3 regions of the Exiguobacterium sp. s11 genome follow, and region 2 is predicted to be linked to each of the others. Evidence: riboswitches for the same ligand, from Rfam matches in the RefSeq annotation. Region 2 holds a riboswitch; each other region holds the start of a gene.
The links. A riboswitch is a leader RNA that binds a small molecule or an ion and turns the genes downstream of it on or off. The one in region 2 is predicted to bind thiamine pyrophosphate.
Positions count from the first base shown of each region.

Region 1: it holds a riboswitch for thiamine pyrophosphate, as region 2 does, so the genes downstream of both, KNQ12_RS10300 (thiamine phosphate synthase) here and tenA (thiaminase II) in region 2, are expected to answer to the same signal.
Region 3: it holds a riboswitch for thiamine pyrophosphate, as region 2 does, so the genes downstream of both, thiT (energy-coupled thiamine transporter ThiT) here and tenA (thiaminase II) in region 2, are expected to answer to the same signal.

Region 1 covers NZ_JACSNF010000002.1:514,310-525,396, reverse strand. Annotated here, with positions in the region: gene KNQ12_RS10320 (ThiF family adenylyltransferase) at 1-965, opposite strand, end outside; gene KNQ12_RS10315 (thiazole synthase) at 962-1,726, opposite strand; gene thiS (sulfur carrier protein ThiS) at 1,729-1,929, opposite strand; gene KNQ12_RS10305 (FAD-dependent oxidoreductase) at 1,926-2,870, opposite strand; gene KNQ12_RS10300 (thiamine phosphate synthase) at 2,867-3,460, opposite strand; TPP riboswitch at 3,543-3,645, opposite strand; gene nagZ (beta-N-acetylhexosaminidase) at 3,702-4,922, opposite strand; gene KNQ12_RS10290 (OsmC family protein) at 4,919-5,344, opposite strand; gene KNQ12_RS10285 (MFS transporter) at 5,535-6,719, shown strand; gene KNQ12_RS10280 (DoxX family membrane protein) at 6,847-7,335, shown strand; gene KNQ12_RS10275 (hypothetical protein) at 7,365-7,658, opposite strand; gene KNQ12_RS10270 (hypothetical protein) at 7,735-8,664, opposite strand; gene KNQ12_RS10265 (hypothetical protein) at 8,813-9,628, opposite strand; gene KNQ12_RS10260 (ATP-binding cassette domain-containing protein) at 9,625-10,302, opposite strand; gene KNQ12_RS10255 (GntR family transcriptional regulator) at 10,295-10,675, opposite strand; gene KNQ12_RS10250 (hypothetical protein) at 10,828-11,016, opposite strand; gene KNQ12_RS10245 (SDR family oxidoreductase) at 11,030-11,087, opposite strand, start outside.
Region 2 covers NZ_JACSNF010000002.1:276,407-287,493, reverse strand. Annotated here, with positions in the region: gene KNQ12_RS09100 (BrxA/BrxB family bacilliredoxin) at 175-600, opposite strand; gene KNQ12_RS09095 (class I SAM-dependent methyltransferase) at 631-1,815, opposite strand; gene KNQ12_RS09090 (sporulation protein) at 1,926-2,699, shown strand; gene KNQ12_RS09085 (glycoside hydrolase family 3 protein) at 2,909-4,825, shown strand; gene KNQ12_RS09080 (hypothetical protein) at 4,856-5,152, opposite strand; gene tenA (thiaminase II) at 5,204-5,899, opposite strand; TPP riboswitch at 5,974-6,080, opposite strand; gene KNQ12_RS09070 (DUF1002 domain-containing protein) at 6,274-7,155, shown strand; gene abc-f (ribosomal protection-like ABC-F family protein) at 7,435-9,288, shown strand; gene KNQ12_RS09060 (diacylglycerol/lipid kinase family protein) at 9,356-10,249, shown strand; gene KNQ12_RS09055 (M23 family metallopeptidase) at 10,492-11,087, shown strand, end outside.
Region 3 covers NZ_JACSNF010000001.1:575,099-586,185, forward strand. Annotated here, with positions in the region: gene recG (ATP-dependent DNA helicase RecG) at 1-845, opposite strand, end outside; gene sdaAA (L-serine ammonia-lyase, iron-sulfur-dependent, subunit alpha) at 829-1,725, opposite strand; gene sdaAB (L-serine ammonia-lyase, iron-sulfur-dependent subunit beta) at 1,730-2,392, opposite strand; gene KNQ12_RS03325 (DAK2 domain-containing protein) at 2,493-4,166, opposite strand; gene KNQ12_RS03330 (Asp23/Gls24 family envelope stress response protein) at 4,192-4,554, opposite strand; gene rpmB (50S ribosomal protein L28) at 4,838-5,026, shown strand; gene KNQ12_RS03340 (amino acid permease) at 5,167-6,570, shown strand; gene KNQ12_RS03345 (thiamine diphosphokinase) at 6,624-7,226, opposite strand; gene thiT (energy-coupled thiamine transporter ThiT) at 7,228-7,788, opposite strand; TPP riboswitch at 7,850-7,959, opposite strand; gene rpe (ribulose-phosphate 3-epimerase) at 7,982-8,638, opposite strand; gene rsgA (ribosome small subunit-dependent GTPase A) at 8,641-9,546, opposite strand; gene pknB (Stk1 family PASTA domain-containing Ser/Thr kinase) at 9,572-11,087, opposite strand, start outside.

The DNA.
Region 1 (11,087 bases), 240 kb from region 2:
TCCGCCTCGCCATGAATCAGAACACGTCCATCTCGGAAAGCGACCATCCGATGTTCGTCCGTCGTAAACGCCAGCAAATATGGATTATGGGCGGAAATCGCAGCGACCGGCTGGAGACGTTGTTTCAACTGTTCCAGATCCCGCTGTCCGTCTCCCCGGATTTGAACGGCATCCCGACCGCACAGTGCCGTGAAATGAACCGTTTGATCCGATAAGTAAGGATAGGACGGTTCGATGCCGCACGACGGGCACTCCATTTGCTTCAGTGACTGGACGTTAATTTGTTGAAACGTATTCGACCAGACATCAAACGCAAGCAAGCGCGTCCGCATGGCGTCCGTCTTTCCGCTCAACCACTTCAATGCTTCTGTCACCTGCAAGGAAGCAACCATCTGTACAGCTGGTCCGATGATTCCCGCCGTATCACACGTCTCCTGATCACGCGGTAATTGATCGAGCAGACAATGCAGACACGGCGTCTCTCCGGGACGGACGGTGAACGTGATCCCATAACTGCCAACGCAGCCACCATAAATCCACGGAATCGAACGCATCAACGCCATGTCGTTCATTATCAAGCGAATATCGAAATTGTCCGTTGCGTCGATGATCAAATCGATATCATCGAGAAGCCACGTCAGCGCTGCCCGGTCGACGTCTACTACATGCGCTTCGATCGTCACTGTCGAATTAATCGCTTCAAGCCGTGCTTTTGCGGCAATCGCTTTTGGTACGATGTGACGCGCATCGTCCTCGGTATAAAGCTGTTGTCGTTGTAGATTACTCCACTCGACATAATCGCGGTCGACGATTCGAACGACACCGACACCGGCGCGGGCGAGTTGCTCTGCCGACGCCGTTCCGAGCGCTCCCATGCCGATGATCAGTACCTTCGCTGATGCCAAGCGTGCTTGTCCCGCTTCCCCGATCGGTTGAAATCGAGTTTGCCGTGAGTAACGGTTCATCGAATCAATCCACTCGTTGGACTACTCGCGACCGCATATTGTTTCTTCTCGATACGTCCCGCTTCGTAACCGAGGCGCCCTGCTTCGACAGCTAGTCGCAACGCACGCGCCATCTTGACCGGATCTTGGGCATGAGCGACAGCTGAGTTCAATAAGACACCATCCGCACCCAGTTCCATCGCATAGGCGACGTCGGTCGGTGAACCGATCCCGGCGTCGACGATGACCGGGACCGTCGTCTGCTCGATGATGAATTGCAAATGGAGCGGATTGAGAATACCTTGTCCGGAGCCGATCGGTGACGCCGCCGGCATGATGGCGTGACAACCGAGTTCTTCGAGTCGTCGTGCAAGGACGACGTCGTCCGACGTATACGGTAAGACGATGAAGCCTTCTTTAAGTAATTCTTCAGAAGCCCGCAACGTCTCGATCGGGTCCGGTAGTAACGTCTTATCGCAACCGATCACTTCGACCTTAACCATGTCGCACATACCGGATGCCCGCGCAAGCTTCGCAAGCCGAACAGCTTCCTCCGCCGTCTTCGCACCGGCCGTGTTCGGCAGTAAATCGTACTTCGCTAAATCAAGCGACTCCAAAAAATTCGCTTGTTGTTTGTCAAAGATGTCGAGCCGACGGACGGCGAACGTCAAGATTTGTGAAGCGGACGCATCGATCGCTTTCTGCTGTACCGTAGCATCCGTATATTTCCCTGTTCCGAGTAATAATCGTGATTCAAATGTCTTTTCTCCAATTTTCAGCATGTTTATCCTCCTCCTACGAAATGAACGATTTCAAATGTGTCATTGTCCCGAACGACCGTCTGACCGTACACCGTACGATCAATGATTTGTCGATTCTGTTCGACGATGACGAGCTTTTCCCCTAAGCCGAGTTGCGTGAGCATGTCCTCAATCGTTTTAATCTGTTCGATCGTGTGGTCATTGCCGTTAATCGTAATGTTCATCGGACTTCCTCCTTCTGAATCAAGCGTAATGTATTTACCAAGACTTCCGCTGTCGCTGGTGCGAGTAATATGCCATGCCGATGATGCCCTGTCGCTAGGAAGATCCGACGGGATGAATCGGTGACTCCGATATATGGCAAGCCGGACACCGTTTGCGGTCGTACACCGGACCAGACTTCTTCGATGACCCCGTCACGAATCGGTGGATACAGTCGTTCTGCTGCTTGAAGCAGTGACATGATCCCAGCGACACTGACACCGACCGTCTCGTCGTGCGGCAGTTCGGTCGCACCGATCAAAATTCGTCCGTCTGCTTTTGGCACAAGGTAGACAGCGTCGTCAAACAGGATCGAGCGTAACGGCTGACCCGCGAGACAGACTGCGAGACATTCTCCTTTGACCCCATATGTCGCGATCGAAATACCAGCTGTATCGAGCAAGGCTTGCGACCCGCGTCCGGCAGCGACCGTCACCGTTCGTCCGGTCCAGATTCCCGCATTCGATTCGATCCTAATGAAGTCATCGTTCTCTTCGATGCGTGTGACATCTACCTGTTCTTCAATCGATATGCCACGTGCGTGTAAGGCATACATCAATGCAGTCGTCAGTCGTCGTGGATCGATTTGACCGACAGCTGGAAACAGATGCTCGCGTCCTTTACGTTTTAACAAAAACGGTTGTTCCCGGTATCCACAATCGATGCCTGTTTCTCGCTCGAGTCGACGTGCAAGCAGTGGATACAGACGACGACTTCGCGCGGCAAGTGCATGCAATTCTGCTCTCAGCTCGATGTCCGTCGCAAGCATCCCGGCAGCTGCGCGGCTCGTTCCTCGTCCGCATGTTCCACGTTCTAAGACGACGACGGATTCATTCTGACAGGCGAGACCGTAAGCAAGCGTCAACCCGATGACTCCGCCGCCGATGATGATGTGATCCGTCATACGCGAACCCCCTGGTAACGCCTGATGGCGGCGAGTGGATCCGATTGACCGAGAATACCCGATAAGACAGCGATTCCGGTTGCACCGGTCGCTGCGATTTCAGGCATGCATTCTGGTGTAATCCCACCGATCGCAATGACTGGTTTCGTCGTGAAGGTGACGACTTGCTTTAATGCGTCGATCCCTCGTGGTGGCACGTCCGGCTTCGACGCTGTCGGATATATATGACCGTACAGCAGTCGGTCGGCTCCTTCCGCTTCTGCTGCCAGTGCCTCTGCCAGTGAATGAACGGATTTCCCGATGACGAGGTCCGGAAAATGACGTCGCACATCACGGACACGCAAGGACCGGCGCGTCAACTGCACACCGATGCCGGCGACATGGGCGACATCGACCCGGTCATGAACCGTTAACTGATCAGGCGAATAACCATGCCCAAGGAGTGCTTCAATCAGATCAAGTAATTCTGCTGCTGACAAGTTCGGTTCACGTAGATGTAGCTGATCCGTATAAGGTTGAAGCGATTGAAAAGTCTTTATTTCATCAAGCGGATGGATGGATCCCGTCGAAATCAGATGTAGACGCATCATGTTCTTCCTTTCCATACGAAAAAGGACCACTCCCGATGTTGAAGGGAGTGGTCCGAAAATGCGCTGAAGCGCTAAGGATATCTAAGGTTTCGAGCCACTTCCCTCCGCTAGTACGAACTAGATCAGGTTCAAAGGGTCCGGATACTTCCGTCTCAGTCTGCTGGGAGACTCCCCTAGTGTCTTTTCGTGTTTAATTGGCTTGCCCCATTAGTCTAGCATGAGTCGCTTTGCTTCGCTAGTCCTAGTTGAGCGCTTCCACTTGCTGAATCAGCTCCGATTTCGTCGGTCGCTGTTGCTCTTGGCTGTCGGCATACGTCTGCTTTAGCTTCAGGATGCGCATTACTTTAGCATCGAGCATCTCCGGCGTCAGCGTTTTGTCTTTGACGGCTTGCATCACTTCAGCATGAACTTTTGCGTAAGCACCTGCCTCTGAAAACATCGCCATATCAGCTCCATTGACGAGCGACTGACGTGCCGCTTCTGCGAGACCATATTGTTTCGTGATCGCCCCCATGACGAGATCATCCGTGATGATGACACCGTTGAATCCGAGTTGTTGACGCAAGAGGTCAGTCAAGATCGGCTTTGAGAGCGAGGACGGATTCGTATCGTCATACGCGGGATAGAGAATATGGGCGACCATCACCATCTCGGCGCCCTCTTGAATCGCTTCTTGGAAAGGTAACAGCTCCGTCCGCTTCAATTCTTCCTTTGATGCCGTCACTTTCGGTAGCCCGACATGGGAATCGACACTCGTATTGCCGTGACCGGGAAAATGTTTGACGACCGGAATCGTTCCCGTCTCCTGCATCCCGTGCATCAGGGCCGTACCAAGCGTCGCGACGGTATTCGGATCAGCACTTAACGCACGGTCGCCGATGATCGGATTGTTCGGATTACTGTTGACGTCAAGGACCGGCGCGAAGTCCATGTTGAAACCATAAAATTGTGACAAATGACCGAGCGTACGTCCGACGTCTTCCATTTTCACTTCATCTGCTCCTTGCGCTATCCGTTGACTCGTCGGTAACCGTAATCGTTGATCCGGTACCCGGCTGACGCGTCCACCTTCTTCATCAATCCCGACGAAGGCATACGTTTTTTGGTTCGTCTCTTGAATCGCACGCGTGAACGTCAAGAGTTGCTCTTCCGACGTAATGTTTCCGCCGAGCAATAAGACCCCGCCAATTGCATGCGTCTGTAACAATTTCCGGTCAGCTGCTGAAAGTTCCGTGCCGGCGACTCCGATAAAGAGCAGTTGATCGATTTTTTCTGACGTCGACATCGCTGCCAATTGTTGCTTTAGTTGTGCTTGTTGTCGTTCTTCCTTCGTCGGCTCAGGCTTCGGTTTCTTTTCTTCTGTCGGTTGTTTCGCTTCCGGTTGTGATGATTTCGTTGGTTCCGTCGTCTCCTGCGCACACCCTGCAAGCAACAGGCAACCGATCAGCACTACTTTCTTCACAAAGGATCCTCGCTCCGCACACCATTGATCGAATAATAGACGGAAATCTCAGCGTTCAGGGATTGCGAGACCGAACAATATTTATCCTTTGATAACGAGATGGCGCGACGGACCTTATCTTCCGGGAGATCACCTTCGAGCCGGTAATGAATCGAGATCGACGTAAAACGCCGCGGATGGTCCTCTGCCCGTTCTCCTTCGATATCCATTTCGAAATGGGTGATCGTCAAGCGCATCTTCTCTAAGATCGAAACGATATCAATTCCGGTACAGCCGGCAACGGCATGTAGCAGTAGTTCAGTTGGTCGCGGTGCTTGGTTTTCACCCCCGTTTTCGGGTGCTGCATCCATCGCCAGGTGATGCCCTGATTCCGTCTGTCCACTAAACCCCATCTGTTTGTTCCATGTCACTGTCGCTTGCATCGTTTCCACTCCTTTATAAGTAGTCTTCTTCTGTAGTATACGCAAAAAACAGTACGCCTGGAAATTCACACGCTATTTTGAATAATGGTTCTTTTCCCGAAATCTCGCTTTGCGATACCCGGCGAAATCGTTTCATGCTATCCTGTTACTCATAGTTTCGCGCGCAAGCGCTAGAATTGAGGAATCATCCATGTCACCTACTACTCGTTTAAGTCGACGCGATTGGCTCTTGATCGCCACGTTGTCGCTCCTGACGTTCGTACTCGGAACAAGCGAATTCGTCATCGTCGGGATCCTCGCTGAAATCTCCTCAGCCCTTGATATCACGATCGCAACAGCCGGTACGCTCGTCTCGGCATTTGCCATCTCCTTTGCGATCGGTACGCCGATCGTCATGTCGCTGACCGGTCACCTGGAACGTCGTCGCCTGATCCTACGTCTCTTACTCGCCTGGGTCTTACTGAACCTTGCCAGTAGTTTTGCTCCAAGTTACGAAGTGTTGCTCGCAACCCGCATTCTGACAGCGATCCTGACCGGCGTCTTGATCTCACTCGCGATGGTCGTCGCAAGTGACGGTGTGCCTGTCGCAAAACGCGGTGTCGCCGTCTCGTTCATTTTCGGTGGTTTTACACTCGCGAACGTTCTCGGTGTCCCCATTGGAACGTTCATCGGGCAACATGCTGGCTTTGAAGCCACGTTCTGGCTAACGACAGTCATGGGAATGATTGCGTTCCTCGCAGTATGGAAGATCGTTCCGGTCCAGCAATCGACGGGTTCTGGTTCTATTAAGGAACAGCTTGGATTGCTCGCCAACCCACGGATCCTGATCGCCTTCTTTATTCCGTCGTTTGGATTCGGGGCAACTTACGTCGTCTACACATATCTCGTGCCGATTCTGCAAACAGAACTCGGGATTGCGAAAACGTGGATCAGTCCGATCTTGCTCGCTTACGGCGTCGTCTCAATCTTTAGTAACATCCTTGCCGGCAAGATTGCTAGCAAAAATCCGATGGGACGCTTACGGTTCGTCTTCGTCGTGCAAGCAGTCGTTCTTGCTGCATTATACTTCACGACAGCATCCCTTCCGCTTGGTCTGTTCAACATCGCCTTGATGTCGTTGATGTCGATTCTACTGACGACTTCGACACAAATCTATTTGATTGACCTCGCTGAAAAGTTCAATCCAGAAGCAAAAGGACTCGCCGCTTCATTGATGCCGGTTGCGAGTAACGTCGGGATTGCTTTTGGTTCGGCACTCGGTGGCATCGTCTATGCGAACGGTCCGATGATGAACACGGCACTCGTCGGTGGACTGGTCGCGCTCGTTGCTGCTTTATTAACTGCAATCAGTCATCGCCTCGATCAACGCTCATGAAACCGTTACCTTGTCCTTTTTTGTAACAGGTCGATGACGGTTCGATGACGTTATGATGATAGTCCCCATCTCGCTGATGATTTTTCAGTATGATGGGGACTATGTTGTAGTAGAGGAGTGTCTGAAAGTGAAAGCATTACACATCATCGGTCTCGGTCTGTTGACAATCATCCGACTCTGGCTCGGAATCCAGTGGTTCATCGCTGGAATCGGTAAGTACATTAATGGCTTTGATGCAAAACCGTTTCTCGAAGGAGCGCTCGCGAAGTCAACGGGCGAAGACGCACTCGTCAGTTCCTGGTACGCGACGTGGATTGAGCAACTCGCCTTACCGAACGTCGGGCTGATCAACGCCTTGATTCCGTTCGCGGAACTCGTCGTCGGGATCCTGTTGATTCTTAGTCTGTTGACGGTTCCTGCACTGGTCGTCGGAAGCATCATGAATCTCAATTACTTACTCGCTGGGACGATTGCGTTGAATCCAGTATTCTTAGCAGCATCAATCGCCTTACTGGCTGCAGGACGCTTTGCTTATAAAATCGGTATCGATTACTGGATCATCCGCTGGTATCGCTCGTCGCAGCAACCGCATCCCCTAGACCGGATTCCGGTCTAACGAAATAAAACTCTCCCGCACGGGGAGAGTTATTTTTTTTGTTGCTCGAGAATCGTCTGTTGTGTCGGAACCCCGCCGACTGAGACTGTCCGCTCGAGGAACAGATAAGGTTTACCATCAACTTCAAAACGACGGTCACCGAGATAACGTGCCGAATGACCGCCCGTCGCGAGCTTTTGTTCGATTGCTGCGACATGTTCGTCGAGTGAATAAAACCGATCGTCGAACGTCATCGTGATGTTTTTCTTACGGTACCCAAGTAAGAAATTGTAGTAGAACCAATACATAGCACCTGCGAATACGACAAAAATCAAGAATTGCATGTGAGTTCCCCCTTTGTATAGTCTTTATACGTTGGAAGAAAACAGGAAGTTTCAAATATTTTACTTTTTTCGTAGTTTAGTTAATTGTCATCCCGTTGAGTTGAAGGTCACTCTTAGGCATGTCATATTTAATTGTTCCCTCATATCGAACTTCTTCAGTCTGTGCATCTAAAACAAGGATAGATGTGCCAATTTTTTTCGTCTCAATGAGAGCATAGATTAAACCATTATCAAGAGTAGTTGAAGCAAAGCGCTGTACTTCGTTTAAATCTCGTTTAGGTAAATCATAACGATGCTGCGTGAATTGCTTCGTTCGTAAGTCAAACGTCGACCATTTGATTTTCGTTTCGGTCATGTTCTCTGTCATCCCTACGACGGCACCTTCATCTATCACACGTGTATCCCACATGTCTTCAACTTCAAACAACTTTAATCGTGTCGTTGTTGAATTGTCTCTCAGATAAACTCTTGTCTTAGCATCATTAGTCATCTTTCGGTATAAGACACGATTCTGATAGATGGCAAGTACCTCATCCTCTTCTGTTAATTGAAATGGTAAGTCCATTAATTGGACTGTTTTTTTCTTTAAATCAATCACATAGATATGATTTGTACCTGGTTTTTGTACAACATCGCCAATACGTTGGACATATAATTTTTGCTTCGTTTGTTGAAACGGTCGATAGTAGATCCCTTTTGTCTTTGCCGGTTTCGGTAAAGAATAAGTCTGCACCTTTTCGGTTCCACGTTTCCATGATTGTAGATCCCATGATCCATCTTCATTGACGTGTAATCCAAATACCTCTTTGCCTTGCTCATATCGTGATAATTCGATTTGGTTCATGAAATGCCGGAAACTACGCGGGGCATCCGTCACATCGGAGTAATCTCTAGCGAACTCAGACAAATAATTCGTTCGCTTTTTTTCAACTTCTCCTTTTAACGTAACTTCGTAATCTGTTTTATAACTTTCAGGATCATTGAATTCGAATTGAAGTTGTTTCACCAACGGATCATCTGAAGTTCCCTGTAACGTTTGGACCGTAAATGTGGGCTCATCTGTTGAAGAAGAGTACACGACGTAGACTCCAAGTGTCAAAATACAAATGACTCCCAAACACAATATATATTTATAGGTTCGCATAGTATACTCCTTACACCGTAATTTTTCGTTGCAGTAATCGAAGACTTTTCCAGATCATGTACACGAAGTAACAGAGACTTAACCCAATCAGAAGAAACATCGCCTGTGTCTCCAGTAAGTAACGCGTCTCATCTAAAAGCGCTAATATACCAATCGTTAAAGCAACAGGAACAAAAATTTCAAGTCCAATTCTGATAATGGCTTTTCCTTTACGGAATGAACGTTCGATCAAAACCAACAAGAAAATAAAACTGACAATGAATAGTGAAATGGCGAGAATGATCCCTAAGTCGATCAGATTCATCGTATAAAAATCGTTCATCACGTTTCGGACTGGACTTAAGTCACTTTGATTTTGATATTCCGGCTGAATCAACCAATCAAACAGATAAAAACCTGATTTCAATACACACCACTGAATGCCAATAAAACTTACGATGATTAAAAAGACTGTCGTCAATTTTGAGAAGAAAATGCTTGCCCGATTTCCTGGAAGCATCAATAAACGATAAATATACTTTGTTTCTCCTAACCAATCTCGATACCAAATTTGAATCGCATAGATGACAACAATCGCCATTCCAATCAAAATTATATAACTAAAGAAAGAGGACGCCTCAGAGTACCCGAGAGTATCGATTTGTTTCAGTGCTTCTGCGACAGATACTCGATTAAGTTCCATGAAATTCTCGACTTTCCGTGCGTGATACATGACTTGCGCAACGATTGATGTTAATTCAATCGCTATCATTGCTATAACAACGATCACATAAAGCTTAAAACTCCGCTTAATCTCTTCGTTCGTCAATTGTATGTATTGTTTCATCGCTGATAGACCTCCCGCATCCGGTCCTGAACCGATTTCCCGTACAGTTCTCGCATCTCTTCCGTCTCATGTTCATCGATGATTCGACCGTCCTGCAAGAAGACGACTCGGTCGATCAAATGCTCGATTTCCTGAATTTCGTGTGTCGTCATCAGGATACCGCGCCCTTCCATGAAATGACTCGAGAATAGTCCGGCAATCTGTTCTTTCGTAAACAGATCGATCCCAGCGAATGGTTCGTCGAGTAGTAAGTACGGACGATCGAGCGCAAAACCAAGAATCAAGCTGACCTTCGCCTGGTTCCCTTTTGATAAGTCCGTGATCTTATCTGTCGATAACAGCTGGAAGATCCGCATCAGTTCATCCGCTGTCGCCTGGTTCCAGTCGGAGTAATAATCCGCCATATACGTCAGCGCATCACCGACCGTCATGTAGCCGGGCATCGTCTGGATATCCGGAACGAAGGCGATCTTGTTTCGATTGACCTCGCCATCGACGAGAACTGTTCCCGCGTTGACTGGGACGAGACCTGCGATTGCCTTCAGGATCGTCGATTTCCCTTCACCGTTCAAACCGATCAGGCACGTCAGTTGATCCATCGGAACCGAGAACGAGACTCCTTGAAGAACCGGTTTTTTTCCGTATTTCTTTTGTAAGCCATGGACTTCAAGCATCGATCTTCCTCCGTTCCGTTTCCTGATACACCGTCTCGACCTTCGAGACGACCTCATCAAGTGGGATTTGAATTGCCTTGACGGCATCGATGAATTCAGAGACGGCTTCTTCCAGCATCTCGGCACGTACTTTTTGAACTACTTGTGGATCACGTGTAATCTTACTCGGGACATTCCGTTCTGTCGTAATCAATTGCTGCTCCTCCATCTCTTTGTATGCTTTTTGTGCGGTATTCGGATTGATTCCGAGCTGTGCGGCGATTTCGCGGCGGGACGGGATCTCTTGCCCGCTTTGCAATTCCTCGGTCGCGATTCGTTGTTTGAACCAACGGACGACCTGCAGGTACACCGGGCTTCTTTGGTCGAACTGCATCGGTAGACCTCCCTTTCCTGTTTAATGTATTAAAACAATAATACACTTCTCTTCTGTATCATACTCACCATACAGTTTGACTGTCAAGATAGTTTGTCTTCTTTATCACGAAAAAAACACCATCCAATTTTGGATGGTGGTCACTTCACTCATTAATAGGGATTTGGATCCTCCTGCGGTGTATCCGGAATCTCGGTCGGTTCTGGGAACGTATCCGGTTCCGGCTGACGGACCGGGTCTTCCTGTGGCGTATCTGGCACCTCGCTCGGTGGTGTCTGCGGTATCTCGTCCGGTTGATGATCCGGTTCGCGTTCTGGCACTTCATTCGGATTTTTCTTCATCTTGTTTTCCCCCTTACGACGTGATGTAATCGCCGCCATTGATATGAATCGTCTGACCCGTGATGTAACTT
Region 2 (11,087 bases):
ACGAATATTTATTCACTGTAAAGCATAAATATATAAAATTTTTTGAGTTTCTATTCATAAATCATGCATAAATGACTTTTTATACAATTTTGCAAACGCTTTCAATTTTAAAATTTATTATTTTAATCTCATGAATACGCAAAAAAAGACTCCTTTATCAGGAGCCTTCTTTGCTTATGCGTAGATTTCAATCAATGATTCAAGTTTCTCGACGACCTCTTCCGCCGTGAACGATTCGATGTCGAAGCGCTCGACCATCGAGAGGATGTTTCCATCTTGCATTAATGCAAATGATGGAGATGAAGGTGGGTAACCTTCGAAGTATTCACGCGCACGGTCTGTCGCTTCGCGATCTTGTCCAGCGAATACCGTGACGAAATGATCGGGCTTGATACCCTCTTTCCGATTAACGTACGCTGCAGCAGGACGGGCGATCCCGCCAGCACATCCACACACCGAATTGACAAGGACAAGTGTTAGCCCTTCGCGTTTCATTGCTTCATCCACGCTCTCTGGCGTCGTTAATTCTTCAAATCCAGCAGCTTGCGCTTCTTTGCGGGCTGTTTGGACGACATCTTCAAAATACATTTGGAAATCCATCGTATTGCCTCCTTTGATTCGTTCTCCTTCTTATTGTACGAGTTTCGGTGAAATCTGTCCAAGTCTGCCGCTTAATTCAGTTTCTAAAAATGGTCGGGCATGCAACAAATCACGGAACGCGATGTAACGATCGATTTTCTCTTCCGTTGGTCGCTTGTTTTGTTTGTATGCTCGAATCAAGATGTTCTTCGGTGTGTGCTCGAGATCAATGAATTCGAGAAGTTGCGCTTCATATCCGACCAGTGTTAGCAACTCAGCACGAATCGAATCTGTCGCCAGTGATGCGAATTTTTCTTTGATCAGTCCGTGCTGGAGCATGACATCGAGTGGCGAACAGTCCAGTTGACGGTTCAATTCCTTTTGACAGCACGGTACGCTCAGGATGACTGATGCATTCCAGTCGACAGCTCGTGCGAGTGCGACGTCCGTCGCGACATCACAAGCGTGAAGTGTCACCATCAGGTCGACTTCCGTCTCCCCTGTGTAATCATGAACGTCCCCGACGCGGAATGTCAGATCGGTATAATCCAGATCACGCGCAATTTGCGTACATTCTTCGATGACTTCTTTCTTTAAATCAAGACCTGTCACTTCGAGGTCGAATCCTTTGACGACTTTTAGATAATGATAGAGAGCGAACGTCAAATACGACTTCCCGCATCCGAAGTCCAAGATCCGGAGTTTTTTTCCTTTAGGCAAGGCAGCAATGCTATCCTCAACGAATTCAAGAAAGCGATTGATTTGTTTAAACTTATCGTACTTCTGTTTTTTGACTTGACCCGCTTCCGTCATGACGCCTAAGCGAATCAGAAACGGAACCGGCACACCGTCTTCTAATAGATAGGTTTTTTTCCGGTCATGCGACAAGAGAGCTTTCATCGGCTCCTTTTTGGATGTCTTGATCGCGACTTTCATCTTTTTCGAGAGCTGGAATTGCCATTCTTCTTCTTCAAAACGGAATAAGAATTGACGAAATTCCGTGAACCAGTCATCGAGTCGTCCGACGAAATCGTCAATTAAAATATTTTCATGCTTCATAACGCGTTCAAATTGAAACTCTACCTGCATCATCACCGTATCTCTTAATAGAATCGGTTTTACCTTGATTCGTCGGAGATCATTTGATTTTTGACGCGGATTACTTATCGTTGCATGGATCAGTGTTCCTTGCGTGATTTGCGAGGCAAGACTCGCTTTTAATTCATGTAGTTCCACTAGTCGTCCCGTCCTTTTCTGATGTTCTTTCGAAACTGTAGCAAATTCGTACCTGTTCGACAAGTTTACACGCTTCATCATTCGTACGTAATCAAAAGGAGGAATTCATCATGTTCAAAAAAATTCTCTCACAAATCGGAATCGGTGCCGCAACGGTCGATACACGCTTGACGGATGACCGCTGCGAACCAGGCGGTCAAATTCACGGTGTCGTTCATATCAAAGGCGGAAACGTCGATCAAGAAATTGATCGAATTTATCTTGAATTCAACACGCAGTACAAACAAGAAGTCAATGATAGTACGACGTTTACGACCTTCACGCTCGACCGGTTTGCCTTAAATGAAGCGAAGTTCACGATTGAAGCGGGTGTTGAGCGGGAGATTCCCTTTACATTACGCGTACCGCTGAATACGCCACTCTCCGTCAGTCAATCGAAATCGTGGATCGAGACGGGACTCGACATCGCTCAAGCCGTCGATCCATCGGACCGTGACGCTGTCATCGTCGAAGCAAACCGCTACCAAGCGACAGTCTTAGATGCAATGGAGTCACTTGGCTTCCGTTTGAAAAAAGCCGACACGGAAAAATTACCTGGACGATTCCGGAAAGATTTACCGATTGCTCAGGAGCTTGAGTATTCAGCTCGCAATACACACTACGCTCATAAACTGGATGAGATCGAAATCATCATGCTCCAAGACAGCTCAGGGATTGATTTAATCGTCCAAGTCGACCGTCGTGCGCACAGTCTCGGTTCATTATTCAGTGAAATGGCTGGTGCGGATGAGTCGATGATCAAACTGCGTCTGTCCAATGGTGAACTGCAGGATCAATCGTTCGTCGAACGTCAGCTGACAAGCATCGTCGAACGCTATAGCTGATCAATCGATCGACTTTACTTGAAAGTGATTCCTCTTCAGGGGGAGTCACTTTTTTTTCATTCAAGTCAGTCTGTCTAAAAACACATTTGAAATTTATTTCAATTTGAAATCGTTTACAAATAAAATATTGTTTTAAAACAAACACCTTGCTATACTGTCCGTATTGAAAAGAATTCCAGTCACGGTTTGACTAAAGGAGGACGTACATCATGAAAAAAATCGGACAGTTCACGTTAACAGCCGGACTCGCAGCAGTACTCGTCTCAAGTAGTTTACCTGTCATGGCAGATGCAGGATCTTCAGCCGATCGGATCAGTCACAAAATCGACACGATGACACTCGAACAAAAAATCGGGCAGATGATCATGCCGGACTTCCGACAGTGGAATGGCAGCAATCATACGTCGCTTGCCCCAGAAGTCGCGAACATCATCGATCGCTATGATTTAGGCGGCGTCATCTTGTTTGCTGAGAACGTCAGCGAAACCGAACAGACGACGAAACTCGTTCATGATCTGCAAGAAGTCGTCAAACAAGACGCTAGCAACGATATTCCGCTGTTCGTCACGATCGACCAAGAAGGCGGAATCGTTACTCGGCTCGGAACAGGGACGAACTTACCTGGCAATATGGCGTTAGGTGCGACCCGCAGTAGTACATATGCCAATGATGCCGGTCATATCATCGGTTCCGAACTGCGTGCGCTCGGCATCAATGTCAACTTTGGTCCGGTTCTCGACGTCAACAGCAATCCTGGAAATCCTGTCATTGGTGTCCGCTCGTTCTCGAGTGATCCGGCGCTCGTCGGCACACTCGGTTCCGCTCTAATGAAGGGAATTCAGTCTGAAGGTGTCGCGGCGACCGCCAAACACTTCCCGGGTCACGGCGATACGGCGACCGATTCCCACTATGGATTACCGGTCGTTGACCGGTCCCTGCAGGAGCTGGAACAAGTCGAGCTCGTACCGTTCAAGCGAGCTATTGCTGAAGACATCGATATGATCATGACAGGACACATCGGGATGCCGCAAATCGAACCTGAACTCGTCACGTCGACAAATGGTACCTTCCCTTTACCTGCGACGTTATCGGATGATGTCATCACGGGCGTACTGCGCGAAAAACTTGGCTACGATGGCATCGTCATCACAGACGCATTGAACATGCAGGCGATCGCCGACAACTTTACGGAATCAGAAGCCGTCTTAAAGACGTTTGACGCCGGTGTCGATATCGCGCTCATGCCGACGATCCTTCGTTCCGAGCAGGATGTCACAAAACTCGACCGGATTTTCAAGGATGTGATCGCAGCAGTCAAAGATGGTCGCCTCTCAGAGGAACGGATCGATCAATCGGTTGAGCGGATTCTGACACTGAAAGCAGAACGCGGAATTTGGAACGGTACGACTGACACGACATCCCTAGCTGAAAAAATCGCGCAATCGAACCAAATCGTCGGCAGTCCCGAGCATAAAGCAAAAGAACGTGCGATGACGGAAGCCGCGGTTACACTCGTGAAAAATGATCAGCGGACCTTACCATTCAAACCGAAAAAGAATGCTAACGTTCTTGTGATCGCTCCTGCGGCGGATCAAACGGACAGCATGAAAAAGACGATCGCTTCCCTACCGAAGAATCGGAACTGGCACGTGACGACAGCGAATTACTCGGCTACTACGCTACCGCTCGACCAAAACCCGACATTACGGGCGCAACTCGATGCAGCAGATTACATCATCGTCGGTTCCAACGTCAACACGAGTGCTAAACTACTACCTACTGCACCAGAACAAGCGATTCCGGCTTCGATCTTCCGCTATGTGAAACAAACGGATACACCATCCGTCCTGCTCAGTCTCCGTAACCCATACGATGTCGCCGTTCAACCGGACGCACCGGCACACGTCCTCGTCTATGGCTTCAAAGGCGATCCAAACGGTCCAGACTCCGAAGCAGGCAATCTAAAATCAGCGGGACCGAACCTGCCTGCAGGTATCCGAGCGATCTTCGGAACGTTCAAACCGCAAGGCACTTTACCGGTTGATGTGCCGGTCTTTCAGAACGGTGTCTTTACCGATCAACTGCATCTCGAATTCGGTGACGGCTTTAAAAACTGGAAAAAATGATGACGTGATACACCAAAAGACCGAAGCTCCTTAAAGGATGCCTCGGTCTTTTAGTGATTGATACGGATATTCAGCTTCTTCTTTCGCACGATGGTAGACGCGGTATAACCAATAAGTCAGTAGTGCATAGACGACGATGACAAGAACAGCAGAAATGTAGCTCCCCATGCTATACGCTACCTTAAAGTTACGTGTCGAAGCGGATATACCGGATAACACGATTAATATCGGAATGATGTATCCAAGAAATCTTACTTTGACTCTACCAAGCATTCGTTGTACAGCATATGCTGCACTGATCACAAGTGCGATCACGATGATTTCCATTCCAATCCCTACTCTCACTAAATGGTATTCCTAATTCTACCATCTAGTGATTCAAGAAGATACCGCTCGTGCTGGAATCGTTTCGTAAACTGACGCAAATGTCTCTTCCGTCCACCCCATGTGCCAGAAGAGTAACTCATAGTAACAACTCGTCACGAAATGACGTTTCATCCGCTCGCGTTCCGTCGGGCTCGCTTGCTCCGCCAGCGCATCAAGCCGTGCAATCTGTTCAAAGACGACCTTTTCAAACCATTCCGAGCTATACGTGTCGATCCATTGCTGATAGATTTTTTCTTCCGGAGTACACGTCAGTAATTGCTGTCCGACTTCATAATACAACCAGTAACATGGCAAGATGGCAGCAATCGTCTCACCGAGCGTTCCTTCACTCGCATGATGCATGTGCGAGACATACGCATATGCTGTCGGTGCCGGTTCAAATGCTTCAAGGTCTGCTGCCGTAATACCGAGCGGCTCAAAAAATGATTGATGTAAGCTCAACTCTGCCTCATAAGTCGAAGTCGCATGTTCGGCAAGTGTCGCGATCGTCGCGAAGTCGTCTGCTTTTGATGCTGCCTTCGCTTGAATCTTCGCAAAATGTTTTAAGTAATAGGCATCCTGCATGACGTAATGCCGAAATTTCGAGAGCGGTAACGTCCCCTCCCCGATTCCTTGTACGAATGGGTGCGTAAAACTACTATCCCAATACGCTTGTGCCGCTTGTTTGATTTCTTGTGTGAACGTCATGATCTCATCCTCCTCGTTTAGTTATGAAACGAAAAAACACCACCCCGAAACACACGGGCATGGCGCAAGAAGAACAAGACTTGACGCCACTTCCCTCCGTAAGTACGAACTTAATCAGGTTCAAAGGGTCCGAACGTCTTCGTTCGTCTCAGTCGGTCTACCGACTCCCCTAGTGGTCATTATTCGATTCAAATTCACTATAGCATGCTGAAAACGGAAGTCAAGTTGTCTCCTTTTCGCTATACTATGGAGTGTCAGAAGACGGATATCGTCTCCATCTGCAGACCGATTCCGAACAGACATCGTTCCCGTACACTAAATTTAGTACCTGATACTATAATTCATTCTGTTACTTACAATTGGAGGATTTCATTATGCATACACCAACAAAAATCATGGCATCAGCCGTTATCGCTTCTGCTTTATTACTCCCAACAGCCGCATCCGCCGAACAAGTCGTCGATAAGACGATCGTCACACTCGGGGAGTCGCTCGGCGCAAAAGATAAAGCATGGGTGCTTTCACGTCTCAATGCACCGGAAGGCATCACACCGATCATCGCCACTTCTGCTGACGAGGAAAAATATCTCGGGAAAAACATCCCACAGTCGCAAAAAGGCGGCAACATGTATTCGTCGGCTAAAATCGAACTGACGGAAAAAGGAGATGGACTCTCCGTCTCGACGGAAAACATCACATGGGTGACGAAGGATATGTATCTCAACGCTCTCGTCACAGCGGGTGTCAAAGATGCCGACATCACGATTACTTCCCCTTACAAGGTGACCGGGACATCGGCACTGACAGGAATAATGAAGGCGTACGATCAAACTTCCGCTGAAACCGGGATAAAGTTAAGTGACGAACGCAAGGATTTAGCACAGCAAGAATTATTGGTCACATCAGACGTTGGAAAAACGGTCGGCACGGATAAAGTCGCTGACTTGATGAATGAGATCAAGGCTGAGATCGCCAATCAAAAACCGGAAACCAAAGTCGAGATCGAAAACTTGATCGTCCAAGTCATTCAAAATAACAATATCCAGTTGTCTGACGCACAAATGGACCGGTTGACGAATCTATTCAATCAAATGGAGCAAGCGAACATCAACTGGGGACAAATCGAAAGTGGACTCAAAAATGCGGGACAAGACATCCATGCCTTCGCAACATCAGAAGAAACGAAAGGGTTTTTTGCTAAACTATTCGATGGACTCAGTGACTTCTTCAGTTCAATCGCAGGTGTGTTCAAATAATTCAGACTTCCGTAACTGACAAAAAAATAGTAAACTAGATGTATCTGAAACGAAAGGTGGTGTGAAAAGATGGACTTTGCCGCGTGCAAACACTGGTTGATGGAACAATTGTATCTGTTGCGCGCGATTTTTCATGGAATGGCGTTCTAAGGCACCCGTCTGCCCTTTTTTAGAACTTCATGATTGAAAAATACAGCAAAGCGCATCTTTCACACGATAGGGAGAGTGCTGTTTGCGCTCTCCTTTTTTTGATGCGCGCGAAAGGATCAACTTACTATGATGATTTGCGACATTCAACACCTGACCAAACAATTCGGAGGCGAGACAATTTTAACGGATGTTTCCCTCTTCTTAAACGAACACGACCGTGTCGGTCTGATTGGACGAAACGGGAGTGGTAAAACGACATTACTCCGCTTGCTTGCTCGCCTTGAGCAACCGGACGGTGGTGTCATCTATCAAAAGAGCGGTTTGACGATCGGCTATTTAGAACAACTTCCTGTATATAGTGAGACGATGACCGGACTCGACGTCCTTTGGACAGCGTTTGAAGACATCCTCGCGATCCGTTCTCGGATGCAACAGTTGGAGCAAATGATGGCGACAGCACCAGAGAATCTTGATGCGTTACTCGCACGATATGCGGAAGCGACGAATGCGTTCGAACAAAAGGATGGCTATCTACTCGACTCGAAGATCGAGCGCATGGTGAACGGGTTACACCTTCGTCCGTTACTCACTCGTCCTTTCCACCAGTTGAGCGGTGGTGAACAGACGAAGATTTGTCTCGGTCGCATGTTACTCATGGAGCCAAATCTACTCATTCTTGATGAACCGACGAACCATCTCGATTTAGCTGCCGTGGAATGGCTGGAGCAGTTCTTACGGGACTATACAGGGACCATCCTGCTCGTCTCTCACGACCGGGTCTTCTTAGACGCCGTCGTCACCTCGATCGTTGAACTCGAAGACGGTGAACTGACAGCCTATATAGGGAACTACAGCGCGTTCGTCGTCGAACGAGAACGTCGCTTGATGGAACAGTTCCACGCCTACCAAGAGCAACAGAAAAAAATAAAGAAAATGAAGGAAGCGATTCGTCGACTCCGGCAATGGGCAAACGAAGCATCTCCACCGAGTGAGAAATTATTCCGTAAAGCAAAATCGATGGAACGGGCACTCGAGCGGATCGAACGGATTAAACGACCACAACTCGAAGCCAAAACCGCTGACGTCTCTTTTTCTTCTACCGATCACTCGAGCCAAGTCGTCTTTCGCGCTGAAGAACTCTCGTTTTCTTACGGAACCCGCCACATTTTTGATAACGTTTCGTTCGAGATCATGGCACAGGATCGGATCGCGATCGTCGGAACGAATGGAAGCGGGAAATCGACGTTGCTCTCACTGCTGCTTGACGAATTATCACCAGACGCAGGCACACTCACGCGTGGACCATCGAATCGGATCGGTTTCCTGTCCCAGCATGCCCATTTCGAAGAGGACGCGCGGTTAATCGACTGGTTTAGAGACCGGATTGCCGTTCCAGAAGCGGAAGCCCGCCATATCCTTGCCCGGTTCCTGTTCTTTGGACCAACTGTCTTTCGGTCCATTTTGTCACTGAGCGGAGGCGAACGTGTGCGATTGCAACTCGCCGTCCTCGTTCATTCGTCGATTAACGTCTTGATTCTCGATGAGCCGACGAATCATTTAGATATTGAATCAAGAGAGACACTCGAAGAAGCACTCGAGAATTTTTCTGGTACATTGATTGCCGTCTCACATGATCGCTATTTCTTGAATCGTCTTTTCTCGAGAATCATTTGGCTTGACCGCCAAATTACTTCGTATGCTGGAAGCTATGCTTACGCAGTGGAGAAACGACAAGCCGTTCGTGCCACACCACCTCAAATAAATCATGAGAAGAAATCGAGTATTTCAAAGCGTTCGAATGCGCCTGCGAAAGAACAGTCCATCGATCAACAAATTGAAGAGCTAGAATTTCAAGTCGTACATCTTGATGCCATTCTCTCTCATGTATCCGAGGAAGAAGAATGGATGACGGTCGAGATGAAAAAAGAAGCATTGTTACAAAAAATTGAAGGTTTGTATGAGCGCTTAATTCTAGAAACTTGAACTAACATGATTAGTCCTCCTTTGACTCGGGAAAATAGGAACAGATACGTCAAAGGAGGAATCCATCTTGTCTCAAGCCATGTTGATCATCAACCCGTCTTCTGGAAAAGAACTCGGAAAAAAACACGCGACGCTCGCTGAAGAGACGCTTGCTACTCGCTTTGAAACCGTCGACGTCCGGTTTACGGAAAAAGAACACGATGCGACGGAATTCGCGCGTCATGCCGCCCAGTCTAATTACGACGCGGTCATCGCCATGGGAGGTGACGGAACGGTCAATGAAGTCATCACCGGAATCGCCGAGCAACCGCATCGGCCAACACTCGGGATCGTCCCACTCGGAACGGTCAATGACTTATCGCGCGCATTACACATCCCGACGGATCCCGAAGAGGCGATCCAGATTCTAGCTGATGCCCCTGCCCGACCGCTCGATATCGGTAAATATGATGACCATTACTTCATGAACGTCATCGCTGTTGGTCTGATTGCAGAAGCCGTTGAGGAGGTCAGTGTCGAACAAAAAACGTCACTCGGATCGGTCGCTTATTTCATTGAAGGTCTAAAAGCCTTCAAGGATCATAGTCCCTATCCGATTGAAATCCATTCCGCTGAGAAACAATTCGATGGAGAAGCACACTTGTTGATTATCGCCTTGACGAATTCCGTTGGTGGGTTCGAATCCTTTGCAGAAGACGCAAAGGTCGATGATGGACTGCTACATGGGTTCATCATTACGAAGCTTGGATTCTTTGATGCGCTCCAAGCATTACCTAAACTTATCACGGGTGGATTATCAAAAGCCGATCAAATCGAACACTTCACGACGACACGTGTCGAAATTCGCTCGAAAGAAGAACTGCCGATTAATGCCGATGGAGATACAGCAGGTCATGTTCCCGTGACTGTCGAGGTACTCCCGCAACATTTAACTGTGTTTTCACCCTCTTCCATTGAATAACAGTATAGGTTTCATAGAAAAAAGAACTGACTCTTCGTCAGTTCTTTTTTACTTATTAATCCATTACAATATATGTTAATAACGCATAATTTTGAAATACATTTGAAATATTTTTGTGTTATTGACGATGCTATAATCATCTCAGGCGAAAAATCATTCCCTAAAATAAATATACATAAAATCTTACAATTTTGTAATGATCAGTTCTGTCGCTTCAGATTTTTAAGGAGGAAATACACTCAATGAAACGTTTACTTACAACAATGACAATGACAGCTTTGGTAGTTTCAGGTTTTGCAACAACGAGTGCTTCGAAAGTTGAAGCTGCAACGACATATAAGGTAAAGGTCACAGCGGACGGGCTTCGTGTCCGTACAGGTCCATCAACGGCTTATAAAATCGTCGGTAGCGTCAATACAGGACAGACATTCAATTATCTCGGTGTTTCCGGTTCATGGACGAAAATTTCGTACGGCGGCGCATCACGCTATGTTTCTTCTACATATGTTAAAAAGTACAGTACGACGACTTCGTCAAAAGCAACGACTGGTTTCTCACGTCCAGCAAGTGGTCCAATCACGCAAGGATATGGTGCTGCGAGTGGCGTTTACGGTTATACGTTCCATAACGGCATCGATATCGGCGCTCCAACAGGCACACCTGTCTATGCATCGGCTGCCGGTAAAGTCATCACATCCCGTTATTACGGCGCATACGGAAATCATGTCATGATGACACATACGGTGAACGGTATCCAGTACACGACAGTATATGCACACTTGAACAGTCGCTCTGTCTCAGTCGGACAAACGATTGCTAAAGGATCGAAAATCGGTAC
Region 3 (11,087 bases), on a different contig from region 2:
CCGACATCTCCTTGCAACAACCGATTCATTCGTTCGCCGCGACCGATGTCGTCTAGGATCTCTTTTGTCACACGTTGCTGTGCACCTGTCAGCGGAAACGGCAGGCTCTTGATGAAATTGGCAATATCCGTTTCATGTAAAGGCAAGGCAATCCCTTGACCTTTCCGTCGTCCAAGACGTAACGCCTGTAATTTCAGTTGGAAATAGAGGCACTCCTCATAGACATAACTGCGACGAGCAGCCGTTAACTCTTGTCGATTCGTTGGGAAATGAAGCGACTTCAACATCGTCATCCGGTCTTGCAACCGATACGTCTTCCGGATGCTATCCGGGATTCGTTCAGCTAATGCCTCAGTCTCCTTGAACGCCAAGTCGACGACGCGTCGGAATGTCTTCATCCGCATGTCACCCCGGAGCGAGTACACGGGTGTCAATTCGCCTTCAATCGCCCCGAATTGCAATTCCGTCGCAGAGATCGTCATCCGGTGTAAATCCCACTTGCCACTGACCGTCACTTCTGCCCCGAGTTGCAATTGGTCTTTGTAGAATGCCCGGTTGAACATCGTTACGGTCACACTATACCGTTCTTCAACGAGCAGACGGAACGTTAAACGATTTTTTCCTTTACCGTAATAGCGCACAAGTGGTTCAGACTGGACTTGACCCGTGAACTTGACTTTATCCTCATGGATTGCTTCCGTTAGACTTCCCGTCACGAAGTCGTCATAACGAAACGGGACGTGCTCGAGCACGTCCGCAACGGTGAGAATATTCATCTCTTCTAGTTTTTTCGCTAAATCCCGTCCGACACCTTTTAATGTCTTGACGTCACGTGATGGATTCATTCGATAACTCTCCGAAGATTTTCGCTTCGAGCCAGCGACCCGTCGGCGTATTCGCGAGTCCACCTTTTGCTGTCTCGCGAAGCGCAGACGGCATCATCTGACCAATCTCATGCATGGCTGAGATGACTTCATCACACGGAATCCGTGACGTGATTCCTGCGAGTGCCATGTCGGCAGCGACAACAGCATTCGCCCCGCCCATCGCATTGCGTTTCACGCATGGTACTTCGACAAGTCCTGCGACAGGATCACAGACGAGTCCGAGCATGTTCTTCAGCGCGATCGCAAAAGCATGTGCTGACTGATCCGGTGTTCCGCCCGCCATCTCAACGATCGCAGCAGCTGCCATCGCTGTTGCTGAACCGACTTCTGCCTGACAGCCACCAGCCGCTCCGGAAATCGACGCATTGTTCGCGACGACGAAGCCGAACGCACCGGATGTGAACAAGAAGCGTAACATCTGCTCACGTGTTGGGTTTAACCGATCTTTGACCGCAAATAACGTACCTGGCACGACGCCGGCACTCCCTGCTGTTGGTGTCGCACAAATTTTCCCCATCGCGGCATTGACTTCATTCGTTCCGATTGCTTTACTAACGGCGTCCAGTAATAAATCACCGGATAAACCTTTACCTGAAGCACGGTACCGTTGAAGCAAAACAGCATCTCCACCGGTTAGTCCTGTCACCGACTGGACACCGTCACCATCAAGCGAACGAGCGACTGCTTCTTCCATCACTTGTAGGTTTCGTTCCATCATCGCATAGACTTCATCTCGCTCTAAATGACGAACCGTCATCTCTTGCTCGATCATGACTTCCGAAATCGGAATATTTCGTTCCGTCGCGATGGCGACGAGTTCTTTTACGGATTTAAACATGTCTTCACTCTCCCATCATGACGGCACGCTCGACTTGAGGTAACCGATCGATTTCTTCCAATACTTCTGCCGTTATCCGGTCATCAATCTCAATTGCCATGAGTGCTTGTTTTCCTTTTTCATGACGTGACACTTCCATATGCCCGATGTTGATTTCGTAATCAGCCAAAATGCTCGTCACGGCTGCAATCGCACCAAAGCGGTCATGGTGCAAGACGACGAGTGCCGGTCCCCCACCGGACAAACGAAGCGGTACACCATTTAATTCCGTGATTTCAATCGTTCCCCCACCAATTGAAATACCGACCAATTCAAACTCTTCTACTCCATTCGTCAAATGGACACGAGCCGTATTCGGATGATCCGTCAACGCCTCACTCGTCTCGAAATGAATCTCAATCCCTTTTGACTTCGCGATATCGATCGATTGCGGAATTCGGTCGTCAAACGTATCGTATCCGAGAACACCGCCGATGATGGCGACGTCCGTTCCATGTCCACGATACGTATCCGCGAATGAACCGTAAAACGTGATGTGAATGACAGTAGGTGTTTCCCCGAATAATTTACCCGCCATCAATCCGATCCGTGCAGCTCCCGCTGTATGCGAGCTCGATGGACCAACCATGACTGGTCCGATGATGTCAAAGACGCTACGATATTTCATCTCTTTTCCCCTCTCTATGAAACAAACGAAATCCCACCTCTATTATCGCAGATGGTGGGATTCGTGAAAAGGCTAGTCGCCCTTTTTCAGTATGATGGTTTTATTCGACGCTTAAAATGTACGAATAAAGTGGTTGTTTGCCGTCGTGGACTTCCACTTCAGCATCCGGATTAACCGATTCGATGTACGCAACGAGGTCGTCGACTTCTTCTGTCGAAACGCCTTCACCATAAAGAACCGTGATGATTTCGTCGTCCTCCGTGACGAGTGTATCGACGAGTTTCTTGACTGCACCAAGACTTGAAGCGTCCGTAGCGACGATTTGTTTTTCAGCAATCGCCATATGGTCGTCTTTCTTGATTTCTACACCATCGATGTTCGTATCACGTACGGCATATGTGACTTGTCCCGACTTAACGGCTGCAATCGCATCTGCCATATGCGCTTCGTTCTCTTCGACAGTCGCTTCTGGATTATAGACGATTGTTGCTGCTAAACCTTGTGGGACTGTTTTTGATTTCACGACCGTCACACCACAATTCGCAACAGATGCTGCTTGTTCAGCGGCCATGATGATGTTTGAGTTGTTTGGATAGACATAAACGTGTTCAGCGTGTGCATCCTCGATCGCCTTAACGATATCTTCCGTCGACGGGTTCATCGTTTGTCCGCCTTCGATGACGACACTGACACCGAGTGATTTAAAGAGTTCGCTGATTCCTTCACCCATTGCGACTGTCACGAGGGCTGCTTTCGCTTTTGCCTTCGGTGCAGCGACTGGAGTAACTTGGTTCGCTCCTTCTTCTTCAAGGATCGTCGAGTGTTGTTGACGCATGTTTTCAATCTTAACAGCGACGAGTTCACCGAAACGTTGTCCTTTTGTGATGACTTCTCCTGGTGTTTCAACGTGGACGTGAACTTTCAACAGTTCTTCATCCGCGACGACGAGCAACGAATCACCGAATTCCGCTAATTCGTTCCGGAAGTCTTCTTCGCTGAACGGTGCATTCGCAAGCTTGTCATCTTGGAAACGAACCATGATTTCCGTACAGTAACCGTAATGGATTTCTTCTGTCGACATGAAGCTTTGAGCCGTTTTATGATGCTCTGCTTCGACGAGTGCTTCCATGACAGGCGCATGCGGTTTGTCGAGTTCTTTTCCTTCGAGTGTTGCGAGGAATCCTTCATAGATACAAACGAGACCTTGACCACCAGAGTCAACGACGCCGACTTCTTTTAATACCGGAAGAAGTTCTGGTGTTCCGTCGAGCGATACTTTCGAAGCTTCGACGAGTTGACGCATCAACTCTAAGAAATCCGTCGTCGTCTCAGATTGTGCGATAGCAGCGACCGCTGTTTCACGGGCAACCGTCAAAATTGTTCCTTCAACCGGTTTCATGACTGCTTTGTATGCTGTATCGACACCTTTTTGCAACGCATCTGCGAATTCCTTCGTATCAATCGTTGTCTTACCTTCGATTGATTTCGAGAATCCACGGAACAGTTGGCTTAAGATGACGCCAGAGTTTCCGCGTGCTCCCATCAATAATCCACGTGCGAAGACGTTCGCGACTTCCGATACAGAATCCGAAGTTGATTTACCTGCTTCTTTTGCACCTGAAGTCATCGTCAAATTCATGTTCGTTCCCGTATCACCATCTGGCACAGGGAAGACGTTCAATGAATCGACGAAATCTGCGTTTTGATAGAGATTCGCCGCGCCATTTTGAATCATCTTGACTAACTGCGCTCCTGTTAAACGATCTACACTCACTAAAGTTTCCTCCTCTATTCCCGCCTTAGACATTCGTCAAGCGGACTCCTTGGACAAAGATGTTCACAGATGTCACGTCAAGACCTAGTGCCTGACTGAGCGTGTATTTCACGCGACTCTGTACGTTATTCGCCACCTCTGAGATTTTCGTTCCATAACTTACGATGATATGCATATCGATATGGACCTGCTCTGAAGCCTGTCGAACGATGACACCGCGTGCAAAGTTCTCGCGTTTTAAGAGTTCTGCAAGACCATCCTTGATTTGAGACTGGGATGCCATACCAACGACACCAAAACATTCCATTGCTGCGCCGCCCGCAAGTTGCGCGACGACATCATTATCTACATCAATCTTTCCATAGGTCGTTTTCATCTCGATCGCCACCTGAGTAGCCCCCTTTGAATATTGTATTCTTCTCATAATTCTACTATAAGGACCTACTATTGAAAAGTCGCCGTACTGACTATACAATGAATAAGTGAAAAATAGTAGCGGTCAAATGAACTTTTACCATCATCCTCATCCATTATTTTAAATTTCGAGGTTGTCTGTCAAGTTTTTTTCTTGTCAGCTACTTTTTTTATGTTGCAACCGCCCTGACACCATGCTAAGATAGCAAAGTGTCTATTAGGACGAACGCAAAACAACATAAAAGGAGGCGGAACGCATGGCACGTAAATGCTACGTTACTGGGAAATCGCCAAAGTCGGGTAACAACCGTTCACACGCATTGAACAAAACAAAACGTACTTGGGGAGTCAACGTACAAAAAGTACGTATCCTCGTCGACGGTAAGCCGAAAAAGGTTTGGGTTTCAGCTCGAGCTCTTAAATCAGGTAAAGTCGAACGCGTATAAGGCGCAACCACCGGATGGGAATCTTCCCTTCCGGTTTTTTTATACCCTCATTTATTTTTCTCATAAACTAATTGTCGCCTTTATTGAAAACGCTTACAATAGGAACGTACTTTATTTTGTAAGAATTGGGGGAAGTCATCATGCAACTCAAACGAGAGATGACGAGTCGACACCTGTTCATGATCTCACTCGGCGGGATCATCGGAACAGGCTTATTTCTAGGGTCAGGGTTAACGATTTCACAAGCAGGACCTTTCGGGGCCGTCCTCAGTTACATCGTGGGTGGGACCATCATGTATCTGACGATGTTATGTCTAGGGGAATTAGCGGTCTATCTGCCGGTCTCGGGGTCATTTCAGACCTATACGACCCGCTTCATTGGACCAGGAATCGGCTTTGCCGTCGGTTGGATTTATTGGCTCGGCTGGGCCGTGACGGTGGCACTCGAAATTACGGCAGCTGGTAGTTTGATGGATCGTTGGTTCCCGAACGTACCCGTCGTCGTTTGGTGTACCGTCTTTACGGTCTTACTGTTCGGTCTGAATGCCGTCTCAGCCAAAGCATTCGGTGAAGCCGAATTCTGGTTCTCAAGTTTGAAGGTCCTCGCGATCCTTTTCTTCATCATTCTAGGTGGTGCTGCTTGGTTCGGCTGGTTACCAATGGAAGCAGATCGCCCAACCTCGTTATTTGCGAACTTCACAGCAAATGGTTGGTTTCCAAACGGGATTCTTGGTGTCTTGACGACGATGATTGCCGTCAACTTCGCTTTTCAGGGAACGGAATTGATCGGTGTCGCGGCTGGGGAGTCCGACACGCCTGAAAAATCGATTCCAAAAGCGATTCGGAATACAGTCTGGCGCACGTTCATCTTCTTTGTCTTATCAATTACGATCGTTGGGGCATTAATTCCGTATGAGACGGCTGAAGGGGTCAGCAGTCCATTTATCATGGTCTTTGATGCGATCGGCATCCCGTATGCTGCTGATTTGATGAATATCGTCGTCTTGACAGCACTATTATCTGTCGGAAACTCGGGACTTTACGCTGCAACGCGAATGTTATGGGCGATGTCGCAAGAAGGCATGATTTCAAAGAAATTATCGTACGTCAATGCAAGAGGTGTGCCGATGCGTGCCTTACTCTTTACGATGATGTTTGCGATGTTATCGCTTCTAACAGCCTTTTTCGCAGAGGATACCGTCTTTATCTGGCTCTTGTCCTTAGCCGGGCTCGGTGCTCAAGTCGGTTGGATTTCGATCTCTGCTTCTCAACTCGCATTTCGTCGGCAGTTCTTGCGAAACGGACATGATCTATCCGAATTGAAATTCAAGACACCGCTTTATCCGGTGTTACCACTGATTTCGTTGACGTTAAACGTCGTCGTCCTCGTTAGTCTTGCGTTTCAAGCGGACCAACGGATTGCCCTATACATCGGTGTTCCATTCTTCCTCGTTATGTGGGGAAGCTATCATCTCTTCGTCAAAGGAAAACATCTAGCAGCACAAAGCGACATCCGTGTCGCTCCCTCTCAACTCGAAGAATGATCTCATAAGAAAGAGGCCGCGGAATCATCCACGGCCTCTTTCCTATGATTGTGCTATTCCTTAAGCGTCCGCATCATCAATAGTTCTCCTTGATGGAGCTCTACCTTCGCTTCTGACGCACACCATTCATTACTGACGGTCAAGGAACCTCCGACCGGTACTGGATGTGCATCAAGTGGATATTTGACTCCGGATAAGCTTAAAGTCGATGGTACGAGTGGAATGAACGAAAGATAATGATAGCTCCCTGCTTCGACTGCATACGTTCCCTCAGCCAAGTATCGTACCTCTTCTCGTTTCGTCACGAGTCGTGCCTCTGGGTATCGCTTCAATAAATATACATTTTGGACGGTCATGTCGAGCCGCCCACCTGTCGCCCCGATAATGAAGGTATCCTCAAACTGTTTCTTCTCTGAGACTGTACGAAGTGCCAGTTCGAGATCCGTTTCATCTTTCTCGGCCGGATGAACGATTGCCCCTTCTGGTACATAACCAAGCGAATCAAAATCACCAATCGTCAGGTCGCATGTCAGCCCAAACGATTCAATCGTCTGAACACCACCGTCGACACCGACGATAAAATCACCTGGCTGACAAAACGTCCGTAAATCCGGCGCTTCTTCTCGCGGACCGGCACAGACGAGAATCGCCCGCATCTCAGACGCCTCGTGCCGAATAACGGAGTAAGCGTGGCGCAGTCGTGAATAAAAGACCCGCAACGACACCACAAAGAACGTAAGACGGTACCATGTATGTCGCGTTATAAATCAATGAATACGGTACGACTGGACCTTCGGCATACTCGGCAAAAAAGACGATTCCACTGATGACATGACAGATATAACGGAGTCCTGCGCCTAATAACGTCGCCAGGAGAACGAACGCCATCAAGCTTTTCTTTTGTCCATTGCGCGCGGCTAGTCTGACTTGACGCGCGAACAGACCACTTAATCCGACGACACCATACGCAATCGTATAGTCAAGCATCGGTTGAACGATCGTCAAGACTTGTGGAGCGAACATCAATTGAATCGTACCGACAAGCGCTCCCGTAACAACCCCTCCAACGACACCGTGGCGAAATGCCATGACGAAGATCGGTAACATCGCTAAGCTGATTGAGCCTCCTTGTGGCATTTTGAATGGAATCAGTAAATCAAAGACGACTCCGAGACTGGCGAAGATGGCGATTTCCATCATCATTTGTAACCGTTTCATGCTATTTTTCCTCCTTCATTGTACGAGAGGACGCAAAAAGGCAGTACGACGAACGCCGTACTGCCTGCGTGCGCCACATCCCTACGTCCGTTTGAACGGAACAGGTTCGAAGGGTTAAAGTCTAAAAGACTCCTCTCAGCCGCTTTTCAAGCGACACCCCTTGCGGTCATCATATTTCGTTTTCTCGTTCTTATTATACGGCAGCCCCTTGACGAATGCTAGTGATCGCTTCCGCATAATCTGGTGCATTGTAGATTGCTGATCCTGCGACGAGAACGTTCGCACCGTTATCGATGCAAAGCTTTGCCGTTTCCGGATTGACGCCACCGTCAATCTCGATTTCAAATGTCAGACCACGATCTGCTTTCATTTGCGCAAGTGCTGCGAGTTTCGGCATGACACGCTCGATGAAGGCTTGTCCACCGAAGCCCGGATTGACCGTCATCAATAAAACCATATCGACATCCTCAAGGACGTGTTCAATCGTTGATAATGGCGTATGGGGATTCAAGACGACTCCTGCCTTTGCGCCCGCTGCTTTGATTTGTTGCAAGACACGATGGACATGATTCGTCGCTTCGACGTGGAACGTCACGATGTCAGCTCCTGCCTTGACGAAATCTTCAACGAAACGTTCTGGCTGGTCAATCATCAAATGGACATCGAGAATCATATCCGTCTTTTGACGTAAGCTGCTAAGCACAGGTAATCCAAATGAGATGTTCGGTACGAACTGACCGTCCATGACATCAAAATGGATATAGTCCGCGCCTGCTGCTTCGACTGCTTTGACATCACGCTCAAGATTCGCAAAATCTGCTGATAAGATCGATGGTGCAATTTTAATCATCTTCAATACCTCCGGGCTCGATTCTTGATTTCGTCTATAAACATACCATAGTTCTCATAACGAGAGGACATGATTTCTTGGGCTTCGACGGCTTCCTTGACGGCACAACCGGGTTCATTCAAATGCAAGCAACCTCGGTATTTACAATCATCTTGTACAGCGACGAACTCAGGAAAACTCCACCGTACATCCTCGATTTCCATATCATACGGAAAATCGAGGTTCGAGAAACCTGGCGTATCGGCAATCAATCCTTCGGCAAGCGGCATTAATGTGACATGGCGCGTCGTATGACGTCCGCGTCCGAGTGATTTCGAGATCGCACTTGTTTCTAAATCAAGAGAGGGCTCCAGTGCATTGAGCAATGAACTTTTCCCGACACCGGATTGTCCGGCGAGAACGCTCGTTTTTCCAGCAAGTAACGGACGGACTTGCTCAACACCCGTCAACGTCTCACTTGATGTCTCGATGACCGTATACCCAATCTTCCGGTAAGCGGCAATCGCCTCTCGGACAGCCGGTCCTTTGACTTCGTCAAGTAAATCCATCTTCGTTAACAGGATGACGGGTTGGATTTCCTTCGCTTCGATCAAGACGAGAAATCGGTCGAGTAGATGCGCTGAAAAATCAGGTTCTGCCGCCGAGACGACAAGCAACGCTTGATCGATATTCGCGACAGGCGGGCGTACTAAAAAGTTGTCCCGCTCCTTCACTTCGAGAATATATCCCGTCTCACTTTCGATATGAAGCACGACTTCATCTCCGACGACTGGACTGATGCCGCGTTTTCGGAAATTTCCTCTTGCTCGTGAACGAACTTCTCCTTCTGGTGTCATGACATCATAAAAGCCGCCCTGCAGGCGTATGATCGTTCCTTCTCGATTCTCTTCGATGCGTTGTTCCGTCATCCTATGCACTCCTTTTTTATCACATTCATTGTGCGTCTTTTGCTTGATTGTACGTGATGGTTTTTGAACGATACACCGTATCGTCTTTATAGATCGTAATTTTGCCTTCTTCACCCGGATCAATCGTTAATGGCACGTCGAATGTCTCATCTTGATCAATTGATTCCTCGATGACGGTCCGCTTCCCTTTCGCGTCTTCCGTCTCGATTCGGATGACTTGTTTCGGCGGAGCCTCTTCTTCATCTTCACTAACAGCATCATAGACGACCTTTTCAGGGAACGTCGCCGTCACTGTTTTTTCTTCCTCACCTTTAGAGATGAAGACCGTCACGGAGTCGTTCGGCTCGACTTGTGCGCCAGCTTGCGGGAACTGACGGATGACTTGATCGAGTTTGACATCGCTAGAAAATTCTTGTTCGAACGTTCCGTCTAATCCTACTTTATCGAGATAAGCTTTTGCTTCATCACTCGATAAATTCGTCAAATCCTTCAACTCGAAAGAAGACGTCCCCTCAGATACAGTAATCGTAATCGTTTGTTCTTTCGCAATGACCTCCGTTCCAGCAGAAATTGACTGTCGAATCACATTTCCTCGATCGATCTCATCCGACTTCTCTCGCTCGACTCCGACTTTTGCGAATCCTGCTTCTTTTAGCGTTGCAATTGCTTCTTTTTCAGCTTCATCCGTCACATCCGGTACCTCAACCGGAGCACTACCAGTAGAAACGACCAAATTGACTGTCGAGCCCTTCTTGACCTGTGCTTTTTCACGAGGCGTTTGACTGATGACATCGCCTTCTTCGACCGTATCGCTACTCCGTTCCGTTGTCTCGACGACAAATCCAAGTTTCTCAAGCTTCGTTTCCGCATCGTCTCCATCCGTCTTGACGACAGATGGTACGGTGACCGTTGGATCCGGCCACATCGCGAACGTCGTAGCCGCCCCACCCAGTAAAAGGAGTAACAAGAGGATGATCCACCAGCGTTTTTTCTTTTTCTTTTCCGGTGTTTTCGGTTGAACAGTTGCGACGGCGGGTGATTCTAGTTCCGCTTTTGATTCTTCTGGCACTTGGACAGGTGATAAAACCATTGTCTTTTCCATCTCATCCTCTTCTGCGCCACGGATGCTTTCATTTGCCCGTTCGTCAGACAACGCCGTCACCATATCTGCCTTAAACGCTGCGACGGACTGTTGACGGTCATGCGGTGCTTTTGCAAGCGCCTGCATGATACAGTTCTCGAGTGCTTGCGGCACTTTCGGATTCAAGACGGATGGGCGACGCGGTGTATCTTGCAGATGCTTTAAAGCGATCGCAACCGGTGAATCACCTTCGAACGGGACTTGTCCTGTGACGAGTTCGTATAAGACAGCACCAAGCGAATAGATATCCGACTTCTCATCCGCAAATTTACCTTTTGCTTGTTCCGGTGAAAAGTAATGGACGGACCCAAGAACGGACATCGTATGCGTCAGCGTCGCATTCGACATCGCCACAGCGATTCCGAAATCCGTTACTTTGACGGTACCATCTTCTCGAATC